2 linked regions of the Halorhodospira halophila genome follow. The protein of the gene in region 1 interacts with the protein of each later gene in a pairwise test. Links are inferred from orthologs where the notes say so. Each region holds a gene or a part of one and is shown on either strand. Other genes may lie near its edges.

Evidence for each region.
Region 2: the proteins of CCR79_RS11130 (region 1) and ftsB interact in binary tests that used the Escherichia coli proteins (3 or more experiments, as listed by UniProt). The link is inferred for Halorhodospira halophila from one-to-one orthologs.

The regions. Positions count from the first base shown.
Region 1 is NZ_NHSN01000025.1:373,923-381,783, forward strand. What follows is about bases 4,823-7,822. They hold CCR79_RS11130 (cell division protein FtsQ/DivIB), read right to left. Parts: upstream 6,710-7,822; coding sequence 5,936-6,709; downstream 4,823-5,935. Other genes in these bases: ftsA (cell division protein FtsA), read right to left, coding at 4,823-5,921; CCR79_RS11135 (D-alanine--D-alanine ligase), read right to left, coding at 6,706-7,620; murB (UDP-N-acetylmuramate dehydrogenase), read right to left, coding at 7,617-7,822. Outside these bases: CCR79_RS11100 (anthranilate synthase component II), read right to left, coding at 1-185; trpE (anthranilate synthase component I), read right to left, coding at 182-1,657; CCR79_RS11110 (phosphoglycolate phosphatase), read right to left, coding at 1,662-2,342; lpxC (UDP-3-O-acyl-N-acetylglucosamine deacetylase), read right to left, coding at 2,411-3,313; cell division protein FtsZ, read right to left, coding at 3,474-4,634; more of ftsA, read right to left, coding at 4,683-4,822; more of murB, read right to left, coding at 7,823-7,861. UniProt on the Escherichia coli protein: Essential cell division protein. May link together the upstream cell division proteins, which are predominantly cytoplasmic, with the downstream cell division proteins, which are predominantly periplasmic. May control correct divisome assembly.
Region 2 is NZ_NHSN01000018.1:125,633-132,145, reverse strand. The notes cover bases 59-2,924. They hold ftsB (cell division protein FtsB), read left to right. Parts: upstream 59-1,288; coding sequence 1,289-1,561; downstream 1,562-2,924. Other genes in these bases: truD (tRNA pseudouridine(13) synthase TruD), read left to right, coding at 2,774-2,924; ispF (2-C-methyl-D-erythritol 2,4-cyclodiphosphate synthase), read left to right, coding at 2,289-2,777; ispD (2-C-methyl-D-erythritol 4-phosphate cytidylyltransferase), read left to right, coding at 1,558-2,289; eno (phosphopyruvate hydratase), read left to right, coding at 59-1,249. Also shown: more of eno, read left to right, coding at 1-58; more of truD, read left to right, coding at 2,925-3,787; CCR79_RS07780 (Smr/MutS family protein), read right to left, coding at 3,821-4,384; 5'/3'-nucleotidase SurE, read left to right, coding at 4,473-5,228; CCR79_RS07770 (protein-L-isoaspartate(D-aspartate) O-methyltransferase), read left to right, coding at 5,228-5,890; CCR79_RS07765 (VTT domain-containing protein), read left to right, coding at 5,891-6,472; CCR79_RS07760 (peptidoglycan DD-metalloendopeptidase family protein), read left to right, coding at 6,480-6,513. UniProt on the Escherichia coli protein: Essential cell division protein. May link together the upstream cell division proteins, which are predominantly cytoplasmic, with the downstream cell division proteins, which are predominantly periplasmic.

The sequences.
Region 1 (7,861 bases):
GACACGCCGGCCTCGTTGGGCGTGCAGGGCCCTGGCGAGATCACGATGCGCTCCGGACGCAAGCGGCGCACCTCATCGGCACTGATCTCGTCGTTGCGCACCACCTCGACCCGGGCACCCAGCTCACCCAGGTACTGGACCAGGTTCCAGGTGAACGAGTCGTAGTTGTCGATCATCAGGATCATAAGCCAGCCTCGGCCATCTCGACGGCGCGCAGCAACGCCCGGCCCTTGTTCAGGGTCTCTTTCCACTCCAGCTCGGGGACCGAGTCGGCGACCACCCCGGCGCCCGCCTGGACATGGACCTGGCCATCGTGGACCACCGCCGTGCGGATGGCGATGGCGGTATCCATATTGCCCGACCAGGACAGATAGCCGACGGCCCCGGCGTAAACGCCCCGCTTGACCGGCTCGACCTCGTCGATGATCTCCATGGCGCGGATCTTCGGCGCGCCGGAGACTGTCCCGGCGGGGAACGTGGCCCGCAGCACGTCCATGGGGCCGAGCCCGGGACGCAGCCGGCCAACCACGTTAGAGACGATGTGCATGACCTGGGAGTAGCGCTCCACCACCATGCGCTCGGTCAGGCGCACGGTGCCGGTCTCGGCCACCCGGCCGACGTCGTTGCGCCCGAGGTCGATGAGCATCACGTGCTCGGCGATCTCCTTAGGGTCCGAGACCAGTTCCTGCTCCAGCTCCCGGTCGCGGGCTTCGGTGGCCCCGCGCTTGCGGGTCCCGGCGATGGGACGCACGGCCACCTCGCCATCCTCGAGGCGGACCAGGATCTCCGGCGAGGATCCGACCACCTGGCACGCACCCAGATCGAGGAAATACATGTAAGGCGACGGATTGGTGCAACGCAACGCCCGGTAGAGATCGAGCGGCTCGGCGCTGAACGGCATGCTCATGCGCTGCGAGGGAACCACCTGCATCACGTCGCCTGCAGCGATATACTCGCGGATCCGCTCCACCGCGTCCTCGAAGCCGGCCTGGGTGAAGTTGTAGCGGGGCTCGCCGGCCGCCACACCACGCCCCCGGGACGGGGGCCGCTGCACGGGCTCGGCCAGCCGCGCGGCCAGCTCGTCGAGCCGGGCTAGCCCGGCCTCATAGGCGCCGGGCTCGCGCGGGTCGCAGTGGACCACCAGGTAGAGCCGGCCAGCGAGGTTGTCGAAGACCACCACCTCCTCGGCCTCCACCAGGCAGATATCCGGCAGCCCCAGGGCGTCTTCCGGGGCCCCCTCAGCCAGGCGCGGCTCGACGTAACGCACGGTATCGTAGCCGAAATACCCCACCAGCCCGCCGAGAAAACGCGGCATCTGCGGGAATCCGGAGGGCGTTGCGGCGCGGTGGCGGTGCTGGTAGGCCTCGATCCAGGCGAGCGGATCGCGAACCTGCTCCTCGTCGACCAGCGCGCCGTCGCGGCGAACCTCGACCCGGTGGCCGTAGACGGCGATCTCGGTCCGGGCCGGCAGGCCGATGATGGAGTAGCGCCCCCACTTCTCGCCACCTTCCACCGACTCAAAGAGGAAGGAGCGCGGCCCGCGGGCGAGCTTGAGATAGGTGGACAGCGGCGTGTCGAGATCGGCCAGCACCTCCCGGATAAGGGGGATACGGGTGTAGCCGGCCTCGGCGAGGCTGTGGAATTCGTGCTCTTTCATCGCCTCAGGCCGCCCCGCGAAGCAGCGTGACCACGCCGCTGAGGTCATCGACGATGGCGTCGGCCCCCAGATCCTCCGGCGCGACGCCGCGGCGATAGCCGTAGGGCACGCAGACTACCGGGATGCCGGCGTTGTGCGCCGCTTCGACATCGGTGCTCGAGTCGCCGACCATCAGCACCGTCCGCGACGCCGCGCCCAGGCGCTCCATGGCCAGGCGCAGCGGCTCGGGATCGGGCTTGCGCGCCTCGGTGCACTCGCCGCCGACGACCACATCGATGGCGTCGGCCACGCCCATGCCCTCGAGGATCGGCTCGGCGAAGCGCCGCGGCTTGTTGGTGACCACGGCCAGACGCATGCCGGCCCGGGCCAGCGCCTGCACGGTCTCCACAACCCCGGGGAAGGGGCGACTGTGGACATAAACGGCCTCGCCGTAGCACTCGAAGAAGCGCTCCAGGGCGGTGTCCAGTTCCTCGTCGGGCGGGGTACCGTCGTCCTCGCCGGTGAGGGCACGCGCCACCAGCCGTCGGGCGCCGTTGCCCACCCAGCCACGGACCTGCTCCTCGGTTACCGGAGACCGGTCCCGCTCGGTGAGAACCTGGTTGATGGCAGCGGTCAGATCCGGGGCGCTATCCACCAGCGTCCCGTCCAGATCGAAGAGAATCGCGCGAGTCAGCGAGAGATCCATAGCCAGCTTTCAGGCAGAAAGCTACACCCTACCGGCTGGCCGGCCCGGACCGCAAGCTGCTGCGGCGCTCAGGCCACCACCGGCTGATCGTAGGCAATGGGCAGTTCGTCGAGCTCCTCGAAGGTCACCTCCTCCCAGGCGTGCTCGTGCTCGAGGAGCTTGCGCAGGAGGCGGTTGTTGAGGGCGTGCCCGGACTTGTGCCCGTGGAAAGAGCCGATCAGGCTGCTGCCCAGCAGGTAGAGGTCGCCGATGGCGTCGAGGATCTTGTGCTTGACGAATTCGTCCCGGTAGCGCAGCCCGTCCTCGTTCAGCACCCGGTAGTCGTCGACCACGATGGCGTTGTCCAGGCTGCCCCCCAGGGCCAGACGGGAAGCCCGCAGCGCCTCGATCTCCTTCATGAACCCGAAGGTCCGCGCCCGGCTGACCTCCTTGATGAACGAGGTCGAGGAGAAATCCACCTCGGCCCGGGCGTGCTGATCGAGGAAGACCGGATGGTCGAAGTCGATGGTGAAGCTGACCTTGAAGCCCTCGAAGGGCTCGAAGGCCACCCACTTGTCACCGTCGACGACCTGGACCGGCTCCAGGATGCGCACAAAGCGCTTCGGCGCCTCCTGCTCCTTGATCCCGGCAGAGCGGACCAGGAACACAAAAGGCGCCGCACTGCCGTCCATAATCGGTACCTCGGCGGCGGAGAGATCGACGTAGCAGTTGTCGATCCCGAGTCCGGCCAGCGCCGAGAGCAGGTGCTCGACGGTGGACACGCGCACCCCGTCCTCGACCAGGCAGGTCGAGAGACGGGTGTCGCCCACCGCAGCGGCCGTTGCCTTGATCTCGCGATCGAGATCCGTCCGCCGGAATATGATGCCCGCATTGGCCGGAGCCGGGCGGAGGGTCAGGTAGACCTTCTCGCCGGTGTGCAGGCCCACGCCGGTCGCGCGGATGCTGTTCTTCAAGGTGCGTTGACGGATCATGGCTCGACTCGGCTCCACTGCTCATGCGGCTACATGTGTGCTCAGCCGCAACCAGCGCGACCGGACACACCGCCTTCACCGTTTATAGCGGCGAGACGTCGCGAAATATTAGTGTAACAAATCCAAAAAGTATATTGCAGCGCACAAAACGCGCCGCGCCTCAGTCGGCCTGGCGACGCAGGAACGCCGGGATATCCAGGTACTCCATGTCGCCGTCGGTATCCGCCTCCTTGCGCTCGTTGGCGGCGTTCTGCCGGATCACCGTGGGCCGGTCGAGCTGCGCGTAGTCGACCTCGCCGGTGTGCTTGCGCGGACCGGGCTGCGCCTGCTGGGCGACGCGAGCCACATCCTCAGCGGACTGAACCGCCGGCCCCAGACCGGTGGCCACCACCGTCACGCGCAGCTCGTCCTCCAGTTCGGGGTCGATCACGGCACCGACCACCACGGTCGCCTCGTCGGAGGCGTACTCGCGCACGGCGTTGCCGACCTCGTCGAACTCGCCGATGGAGAGGTTGTAGCCACCGGTGACGTTGACCAGAACACCGTTGGCGCCGGCCAGGTTGAAGTCCTCGAGCAGCGGGCAGGCGATGGCCCGGTCGGCCGCCTCGCGGGCACGCCCCTCGCCCGAGGCCACGCCGTTGCCCATCACCGCCATGCCCATCTCGGACATCACGGTGCGCACGTCGGCAAAGTCGACGTTGATCAGGCCCGGACGGGTGATCAGCTCAGCAATACCGCGCACCGCGCCATGGAGCACGTCGTTGGCCGACTTGAAGGCGTCGATCAGGGTCAGGTTCTTGCCGAGCACCGGCAGAAGCCGCTCATTGGGGATGGTGATCAGCGAATCGACGCTGTTCTCCAGCTCCTTGATGCCCTCCTGGGCCACGCCCATGCGCTTGTTGCCCTCGAACGGGAACGGCTTGGTCACCACCGCCACGGCGAGGATGCCCATCTCGCGGGCGACCTCGGCCACCACCGGGGCCGCCCCCGTGCCCGTGCCACCGCCCATGCCGGCGGTGATGAAGACCATGTCCGCCCCGTCGAGCACTTCCTGAAGGCGGTCACGGGACTCCTCGGCCGCCTGCCGGCCGGTGGTCGGATCGGCCCCGGCCCCCAGGCCCTTGGTGATGCCGGAACCGAGCTGCACCGTCACCCCGGCGCGGGTATTGGCCAGGGCCTGGGCGTCGGTGTTGGCGTAGATGAACTCCACGCCCTCGATCTCGCTCTCAACCATGTGCTGGACGGCGTTGCCACCGCCGCCGCCGACTCCGATCACCTTGATGACCGCGTTCTGATTGGCGGTATCCATCAGATCAAACATGATGCTGCCCTCCTCAAGCGTCGCGGACGCTAGCGATTACTGAAATGACTAGAAATTGCCCTTGAACCAGTTCTTCATCCGCCCCCACAAGGCGGTTATCCCGGCGTCCTGCGCCAGCGCCGGCGACATGCCGCTTTCGCGGTTGCGCGCGCCGAAGGCGAGCAGACCGACGCCGGTGGAGTACATCGGGTTGCGCACCACATCGGATAGGCCGGTAACGAACTTCGGCACCCCGATGCGCACCGGCAGGTGGAAGACCTCCTCGGCCAGATCGGTGACCCCCTCCATCTTCGAGCTACCGCCGGTGAGCACGATGCCCGCCGGGATCAGATCTTCGAAGCCGCTCTTGCGCAGCTCCGACTGCACCAGCGAGAGCAGTTCCTCGTAGCGCGGCTCCACCACCGACGCCAGCGACTGGCGGGACAGGCGGCGCGGCGGCCGGTCACCCACCGAGGGCACCTCGATGCTCTCCTCGGGGTTGGCCAGCTGCGACAGGGCGCAGGCGTAGCGCACCTTGATGTCCTCGGCGTGGTGCGTCGGCGTCCGCAGCGCCACCGCGATGTCGTTGGTGACCTGGTGCCCGGCGATGGGGATGACGGCGGTATGGCGGATGGCGCCGCCGGTGAACACCGCGATATCGGTGGTCCCGCCGCCGATATCGACGAGGCAGACGCCCAGCTCCTTCTCGTCGTCGCTGAGCACAGCGTGGCTCGCCGCCAGCTGCTGGAGAACGATGTCGTCCACGTCCAGCTGGCAGCGGCGGACGCACTTGGTGATGTTGTCCGCCGCCGAGACCGCACCGGTGACCATGTGGACCCGCGCCTCCAGCCGCACGCCGGCCATGCCCAGGGGATCGCGGATACCCTCCTGGCTGTCGATGACGAACTCCTGCGGGATCACGTGCAGGATCTGCTGGTCCGCCGGGATCGCCACCGCCTTGGCCCCATCGAGGACACGCTCCAGATCGGCCTGGCGGACCTCCTTGTCGCGGATGGCCACCATCCCGTGGGAGTTGAGGCTGCGGATGTGGCTGCCCGAGATCCCGACATAGGCCGAATGGATCTCGCAGCCGGCCATCAGCTCGGCCTCCTCGATGGCGCGCTGGATCGACTGCACCGTGGAGTCGATATTCACCACCACGCCCTTCTTGAGACCGTGGGACGGGTGGCTGCCCACACCGATCACCTCCAGCTCGCCCTCCTCCTTGGCCTCGCCGACGATGGCGACCACCTTCGAGGTACCGATATCGAGGCCCACCAACAGGCTGTCTTCGCTCTTTCGCACCATGCTCTGCTCCGCCTTCAGTCCGCTTCGTCTGCCGCACCCCAAGCCACGGCAAAGCCGTTGGGGTAGCGCAGATCGACCCGCTCCATCGGGGCCTCTTGTCGTTCTTCCAAGGCCGGCAGCACGGCGGCGAAGCGCTCCACGCGCTCGCCCGGGTGCTGCCGGCCCAGGGCCATCTCAATGCCGCCCTCCAGCCGCGCGCTCCAGGACCCCCGGGGCGAAAGACCGAGCGCCACCAGGTTGACACCGCGCTCAGCGAGTCGTTGCTGCACCTCCCTGAACAAGCCGGCCATCTCACCCTCGCTGCCGTCCGGACCGCGCAGCACCGGGAGCCCCTCCGGGATGCTCGCCGGCCGCGGCTCGAACCGCCCGCCGTCGCGGTCGACCAGCGCCTGCTCTCCCCAGCGCGCCAGCGGCTCGCGCTCACGCAAGGTCACTTGGATCCGCCCCGGCCAGGCCCGGCGCACCTCGGCACCCGCCACCCAGGGCAGCGCCTCCAGGGCGTCCCGGGCGCCGCGCACATCCACCCCCAGCACACTCCTGTGCAAGTGCGGTGCCAGCGCCTGGCGCAAGTCATCGTCCGCCACGCGCTCCGGCGCGGCGCTCAGTTCCACCCGCTCCAGGGGCAGAATCCGCCCCTCCTGAAGCGCCACGGTGGCCATACCGGCAGCGCCGGTGGCCAACAGCGCCACCGCTCCACCCCAGAGCCAGCCCCGCAGCCCCGGGGCGCCGACCCGCTTGCGGCGCATAGGCTGCCGGCCCAGCAGGTCTCTCCAGTCTTCGCGGCTCACGGCAACGCCTCCCCGAGAATGCGAGCCACCAGCTCATCGAAACCGATACCGGCCTGCGCCGCAGCGATCGGGACCAGCGAGTGATCCGTCATGCCCGGGATGGTGTTCACCTCCAACAGCCACCAGCGTCCGTCGGCATCCCGCATGACATCCACCCGCCCCCAACCGTTGCCGCCGCTGGCGGAAAAGGCCTCGCGACACAGCGCGCCGAGCTCCGCCTCCTCGTCCGCACCCAGACCGCTCGGGCAGTGGTGCCCGGTATCGTCGGCCTGGTACTTGGCGGCGTAGTCGAAGAAGGCGTGGGATGTCTCCAGCCGGATCGACGGCAACGCCCGATCGCCGAGCAGCGCCACGGTGTACTCCTCGCCCTCGACCCACTGCTCCGCGAGGACTGTATCGTCGTAGGCCGCCGCTGCCCGGTAGGCCTCGGCCAGCTGCGCCGGCCCGTCAACCCGGGTCATGCCCAGACTCGACCCTTCCCGGACCGGCTTGACGATCACCGGATACGCCAGCCCCTCGGCCAGCACCGGAGACTCGCTGGTGAGCAGCTGACCCGCCGGCGTGGGCAGTCCACTACCCTGCCAGAGCCGTTTGCAGCGCCACTTGTCCATGCCCAGCGCCGAGCCGAGGACACCGCTGCCGGTGTACGGCACCCCGAGCAGCTCCAGCAGCCCCTGTACCGTACCGTCCTCACCCCCCCGCCCATGCAGGGCGATGAAGACCACGTCGTAGCCCCGCAGCCCCTCCAGGGCGCGGTCACGGGGGTCGTAGGCCTCGGCGTCGTAGCCGCGGCGCTGCAGCGCGGCGAGCACCGCCCCGCCACTGCGCAGGGAGATGTCCCGCTCGGCGGAAGTGCCCCCCATGAGCACCGCCACGCGACCGACCCGCTGCGGATCCGGGATACCAGTCATGGCCGCACCTCCCCGATCACATGAACCTCGGGTTCCAGCCATACACCGTGCACCACAGCAACCCGCTCCCGGACCTGCGCCATGAGCCCCTCGATATCCGCCGCACTGCCACCCTCGTTGATGATGAAATTGGCGTGGCGCTCGGAGACCCGGGCACCGCCGCGCCGCGCCCCCTTCAAACCGGCCTCCTCAATCAGCCGCCCGGCCGCATCCCCCGTGGGATTGCGGAAGACCGAACCGC
Region 2 (6,513 bases), on another replicon or contig:
GGACTCCCGCGGCAACCCCACCGTCGAGGCGGATGTCTGGCTGGATGACGGCAGCTTCGGCCGCGCCGCGGTCCCCTCCGGGGCCTCGACCGGCAGCCGTGAGGCGGTGGAGCTGCGTGACGGCGGAGCGCGCTACAACGGCAAGGGGGTGCGCACCGCGGTGGAGCATGTCAATACCACCATCCGCGAGGCGCTGCAGGGCGTCAGTGCTGACGATCAGGCCGCCCTGGACCGGCAGCTGATCGAGCTTGACGGCAACCCCAACAAGGACCGCCTCGGTGCCAACGCCATCCTCGCCGTGTCCATGGCCGTGGCCCAGGCGGCGGCGCGCAGCCGCGGACTGCCCCTTTACCGCCACCTCCAGCAGGAGGGCTCCTCGGCTCAGTTGCCGGCACCGATGATGAATATCCTCAACGGCGGTGAGCACGCCGACAACAGCGTGGACATCCAGGAGTTCATGATCATGCCCCTCGGGTTCGATCGGTTCTCCGAGGCCCTGCGCTGTGGCGCCGAGATCTTCCACGCCCTGAAGAAGGTCCTCAACGAGCGCGGACTCTCCACGGCCGTCGGCGACGAAGGTGGCTTCGCCCCGGATCTGCCCTCCAACGAGGCGGCGCTGGAGGCCATCATCGAGGCCGTGGAGCGCGCCGGCTATCAGCCTGGTGAGCAGGTGGCCCTGGCTCTCGACGTGGCGAGCTCCGAGCTCCACAGCAACGGCCGCTATCGACTCGCCTCCGAGGGTCGTGACTTCGATGCGGCCTCTTTTGCCGACTACCTGGCGCAGCTCGTCGACCGGTATCCGATCGTCTCCATCGAGGACGGCATGGATGAGTCCGACTGGGACGGCTGGAAGATCCTAACCGAGCGCCTCGGGGACCGGGTGCAGCTGGTGGGCGACGACCTGTTCGTCACCAATCCGCAGATCCTGCGCCAGGGGATCGATCGCGGCATCGCCAACTCGATCCTGATCAAGCTCAATCAGATCGGTACGGTGACCGAGACGCTGGAGGCGATCCGCATGGCCGACGAGGCCGGCTACACTTCGGTGGTTTCCCACCGTTCGGGCGAGACCGAGGATGTGGCGATTGCCGATCTGGCCGTGGCGACGCGGGCGACCCAGATCAAGACCGGTTCGCTGTGCCGCTCGGATCGGGTGGCCAAGTACAACCAGCTGCTGCGCATCGAGCAGGAGCTTGGCGACGATGCCCGTTACGCGGGTCGCGACGCGCTCCGCCCCGAGCAGGGGTAGGCCGGTGACCACCGCGTGGGGCCGTCGCGGGAGGGCGCCATGCGTTGGGTGAACGGGTTGCTCGGCGTGCTGCTGATCCTGCTGCAGGGCCAGCTCTGGTTCGGGCAGGCCAGCATCCCCGGCCTGCTTGAGCTGCGCAGCGCAGTCGCCGCGCAGCAGGCGGAGAACGAGCGGGCCGAGGCGCGCAACGAGGCCCTGGCAGCCGAGGTGGAAAACCTCAAGGAGAGCACGGAGGCCCTCGAGGAGCGGGCACGCTATGAGCTCGGCATGATCCGTCAGGATGAGGTCTTCTACCAGGTCGTGGAGGAGTGATGGCGCGCTACTGGGCGGTGATACCGGCGGCGGGTGTCGGTCGGCGTATGGGGGGCGGGGATGGCCCCAAGCAGTACCGTTCGCTGTTGGGTCGGCCCGTTATCGGCTGGGCCCTGGAGCGCCTGCTCGGGCACCCAAAGGTAGCCGGGGCTGTCGTGGCGCTGGCTGCCGACGACGGCTACTGGAATGCCCTGGGCCTGGCCGACGAGCTGCCGGACAAGCCCGTGCACCGTGTTGATGGAGGCGCCGAGCGGCGCGATTCGGTGCGGGCGGCCCTGGATTACCTAAGCGGGATCGCCGGGCCGGAGGACCGCGTGCTGGTCCACGATGCCGTGCGTCCTTGTCTCAGCGCGGCGGAGCTGGACCGGCTGATCGAGGAGGGTGGCCCGGCCGCCGATGGGGCGCTGCTGGCGACCCCCGTGCGCGATACCCTCAAGCGTGCCGCCGCGGGGTGCGTGGATGCCACCGTCTCTCGGGACGGGCTATGGCAGGCGCAGACGCCGCAGCTTTTCCCGCTGGAGCGTCTTTCCGCGGCACTGGATGCGGCCCTTGCGGCCGGTGTCGCCGTCACCGACGAGGCGCAGGCTGTGGAGTGGCACGGCGGTCACCCGCGTCTGGTGACCGGCGAGGCCGGCAATCTGAAGATCACTCACCAGGCTGACCTGGATCTGGCTGCCGCCGTGCTCGCGGCGCAGCGGGCGGCCACAGAGAGGGAGCGAACGGCGTGATTCGTGTCGGGCAGGGTTTTGATGTTCATCGCTTCGGCGGCAAGGGCGAGGGGTTTCGGCTGGGCGGGGTGGCCATTCCGTACCACAAGCGGCTGGAGGCCCACTCGGACGGCGATGTGCTCTTGCACGCGGTCACCGATGCCCTGCTCGGAGCGTGTGGACTGGGGGATATCGGCCGCCACTTTCCGGACGACGACCCGCGCTGGCGGGATGCGGACAGCACCGGGCTGCTGGCATCGACGCTGCGGTTGGCCGCGGAGGCTGGATGGGTGCCGGTGAACGTTGATGGCACCGTGATTGCCCAGGCCCCCAAGTTGGCCCCCTACATCGATGCCATGCGGCAGGCCACGGCGGATGCCATGGAGCTGGCGCCCGGGGCGGTCAACGTCAAGGCGACCACCAGCGAGCGGCTCGGTTTCACCGGGCGTGGCGAGGGGGTCGCCGCGATGGCCGTTGTCCTGGTGGAATCGGCCCCGGGGCGGGGTTGATCCGGGCCTTCGGCGGTCCCCTGGGTACGGCGCGACTGCGCGCCTGTCCCGAGGACTTCCGGGTGGATGAAATCCTCCCGTTCCGGCCTTCCGGCGGTGGAGAGCACTGCCTGCTCCAGATTCGCAAGAGGGGCTGGACCACCGAGGCGGTCGCCCGGCTGCTGGCATCCCAGGCCGGCGTGGCGCGGGGTGCGGTGAGCTTCGCCGGCCTCAAGGACCGGCACGCGGTCACCACGCAGTGGTTCTCCGTTCACGCGCCGAAGCCATGCCCGGCCCTCGCGCCGGGCTGCCTGGACGACGGCCTGGAGGTCGTCAGCGCCACACGCAATGCCCGCAAGCTGCGGCGCGGAGCGCTCAGCGGCAACCGCTTCAGCCTGCTTATGCGCAACGTGTCCGCGCCGCGCCGGGCGGTGGAGCGGCGGTTGCTGGCCATTGCCCGGTGCGGGGTGCCCAATTATTTCGGCCCGCAGCGGTTCGGGCGCGGGGGCCGCAATCTGCAGCAGGCCCGTGCCTGGCTGCTCGATGGCGAGCCGGTGCGGGGGCGCACCGTGCGGGGGCTGTTGATCTCCGCGGTGCGCTCGGACCTGTTCAATCGTGTGCTGGCGCGGCGAGTGGCGGCGGGTAGCTGGGATGTCGTGCGGCCCGGAGAGCGAGCAGCCCTCGATGGCACCGGCAGTCACTTCCCCGTGGAGGTGCTTGACGCCGCGCTGCGTCGCCGCGTTGTCCAGGGTGATGTCCACCCCACTGGGCCGTTGCCGGGGGTCGAGGGCGACGGGCCGAGAGGCGAGGTGGCCACCCTCGAGTCCGAGGTCCTGTCCGAAGAGCCAGAGCTGCTCGGCGCGCTCGCCCAGCGGGGCGTTCGCGCCGACCGGCGGCCGCTGCGCCTGATGCCTCGGCGGCTGGCCTGGCACTGGCCCGCGCCGGATACCCTCTCGCTTGAGTTCACCCTGACCGCCGGGGCTTACGCCACCACAGTGGTCGCTGAGATCCTCGATACCGCGGAGGAGTGAGGCCCGCGTCCCCGGCGGCCGGGGACGCGGCTCCTAGCCCCGGTTGCGCAGCAGCACGTAGACGGCTCCGGTGCCGCCATCGCTCTCCGGGGCCGAGGCAAAGGCCAGAACGTCGTCGCGGCGCCTCAGCCATTGATCCACCGAAACCTTGAGCACCGGTTGCGGCTGTCGCGAGCCGCGTCCCTTGCCGTGGATGATACGCACGCAACGCAAACCGCGATCAGCGGCGCTCGCTAGGAAGAGCACCAGCTCACGGTAGGCCTCGCGCCGGGTTAGCCCGTGCAGATCCAGCTGGGCCGCCGGCGGGTAGTGCCCCCGGCGTAACTGTCGGATCACGCGTCGCTGGACCCCGGCGCGGTAGTAGAGCAGTTCCTCGCCGGTCTCGACCTCCGCCGGGTCGGGCGGGGGATCGAGCAGGCTCTCGACAACCCGGCGTTCGTCGGCTTCACGCTGGGCAGGGCGGGGCGGCGGGGGAGGCGGTCGCGTATCGGCCCGGTCGTTTTCGTAACGGCGCACGCCGGCCATGGCCCGGCGGAACACGGCCGCCTCGTCCGCCGGGTCGCGGGAGTCGCCGCTGTCGTCTTGCCCGTTGCTCATGCCCAACCCCACGGTGGTGCTCCCCGACACGTTATACTGCCAATCTTGGCGGCAACTGTGTGTTCGAGGCTGCGCCTGCAGGAGCGAGATGTACATTCTGATCAGCAACGATGATGGTTACCAGGCCGAGGGGATCCTGACCCTGGCCGAACGGCTCGGCACCGTGGCGCGGGTGACCGTGATGGCGCCCGAACGGGACCGCAGCGGAGCCAGCAATTCGCTGACGCTTGAGGACCCCATCCGGGTCAATCAGATCGAGCCCCACCGTTACCGGGTCCAGGGAACACCGACCGACTGTGTGCACCTGGCGCTCACCGGGCTGCTGGAGGAGGATCCGGACATGGTCTTCTCCGGCATCAATGCCGGTGCCAATCTGGGCGACGACGTGCTCTACAGCGGCACGGTGGCGGCCGCCATGGAAGGGCGCTACCTGGGGCTGCCGGCGGTGGCCATCTCCCTGGCCGGGACCTGGGCGCCGGTCCACTACGACACGGCGGCGCGGGTGGCCGTCAAGCTGCTCGAGCAGATCCAGGATGATCCGCTGCCGCCGGATAGCATCCTCAACGTCAACGTGCCGGATCTGCCCTGGGATGAGATCCAGGGCTTCCACGCCACTCGGCTCGGCTGCCGCCACCGGGCCGAGCCGGTGATCAAGCAGCACGATCCGCGCGGTCGCACCATCTACTGGGTGGGGCCACCGGGCTCGGAACAGGACGCCGGCCCGGGGACCGACTTCTACGCGGTGCGCAACGGCTTCGTCTCGGTGACGCCGATTCAGGTCGACCTGACCCGGCACCAGGGGCTGGAGCAGGTCCGCGGCTGGCTGGACGGGGTGACCTGGTGATGCGCGAGCGGAATGCAACCGGTATCGGCATGACGTCTCAGCGGACCCGGGACCGGCTGGTGGAAGCGCTGGCCGCCCAGGGGATCCACGATGAACGGGTGCTGGCGGCGCTGCGCGAGGTACCCCGCCACCTCTTCGTGGACGAGGCCCTGGAGAGCCGCGCCTACGAAAACACCCCGCTGCCCATCGGCGAGGGGCAAACCATCTCCCAGCCCTGGGTGGTGGCGCGGATGACGGAACTGCTGCTCGAACAAGGGGTGCCGGAGCGCGTGCTGGAGGTGGGGACCGGCTCGGGGTACCAGGCGGCGGTACTGGCCCGGCTCGTGCCTCGGGTCTACAGCGTCGAGCGTATCGGCTCGCTGTTGCGCAAGGCCCGCGAGCGGCTGCACACCGCCCGCCTGTTCAACTGCCAGCTCCGCCACGGGGACGGCTACGAGGGCTGGCCCGAGTACGCCCCCTACGACGGCATCATCGTGACCGCGGCGCCGGAGGCGCTACCGGAGGCGCTGCTTGAGCAGCTTGCCGACGGGGGACGTCTGGTGGCGCCGATTGGCGGGGCCGGTTACCAGGAGCTGCTGGTGGTGGATCGTCGTGGCGACGAGTACGAGCAGCGTCGGGCGGCCGGGGTCTCTTTCGTGCCGATGCTTGAGGGGCGGATCTGAGTGCGACTGTTCGGACCGCTGTACAGCTGGACGGTACGGTGGGCGGGTCACCGCCGGGCCCCCTGGGCCCTGGGTGGGCTCAGCGTCGCCGAGTCGTCGGTGTTTCCGATCCCGCCGGATGTCTTGCTCGCGCCGATGTCCCTGGCGCGGCCGAACCGGGCGGCGGCCTTCGCCCTGATCGCCACGGTGGGGTCCGTGCTCGGTGGATTGATCGGCTACGCCCTGGGCCACTTCGCCCTCTATCTGGTTGAGCCCTGGATCGCGGCTGCCGACTACGAGCAGGCCTATCGGACGGCGGTGGACTGGTTCCAGGATTGGGGCTTCTGGGTGGTGCTGGTGGCGGGCTTCTCGCCGATCCCCTACAAGGTCTTTACCGTGGCGGCCGGTGCCACCGGGGTTGCCCTGGTTCCGTTTGTGGTCGCGTCGCTGCTCGGGCGTGGGGCACGGTTCTTCCTGGTAGCGGGGCTGGTAGCCTGGGGAGGAGCCCGGCTTGAGCCCTGGCTCCTGCGCCACGTCGAGCGGATCGGCTGGATCAGTGTCGTCCTGCTGCTGCTCGGAATGCTGTGGGTCAAATACGGATAGCCGTCCCATGGTGGGCAACCCGTCGCGAGCGCTGGCCTGGG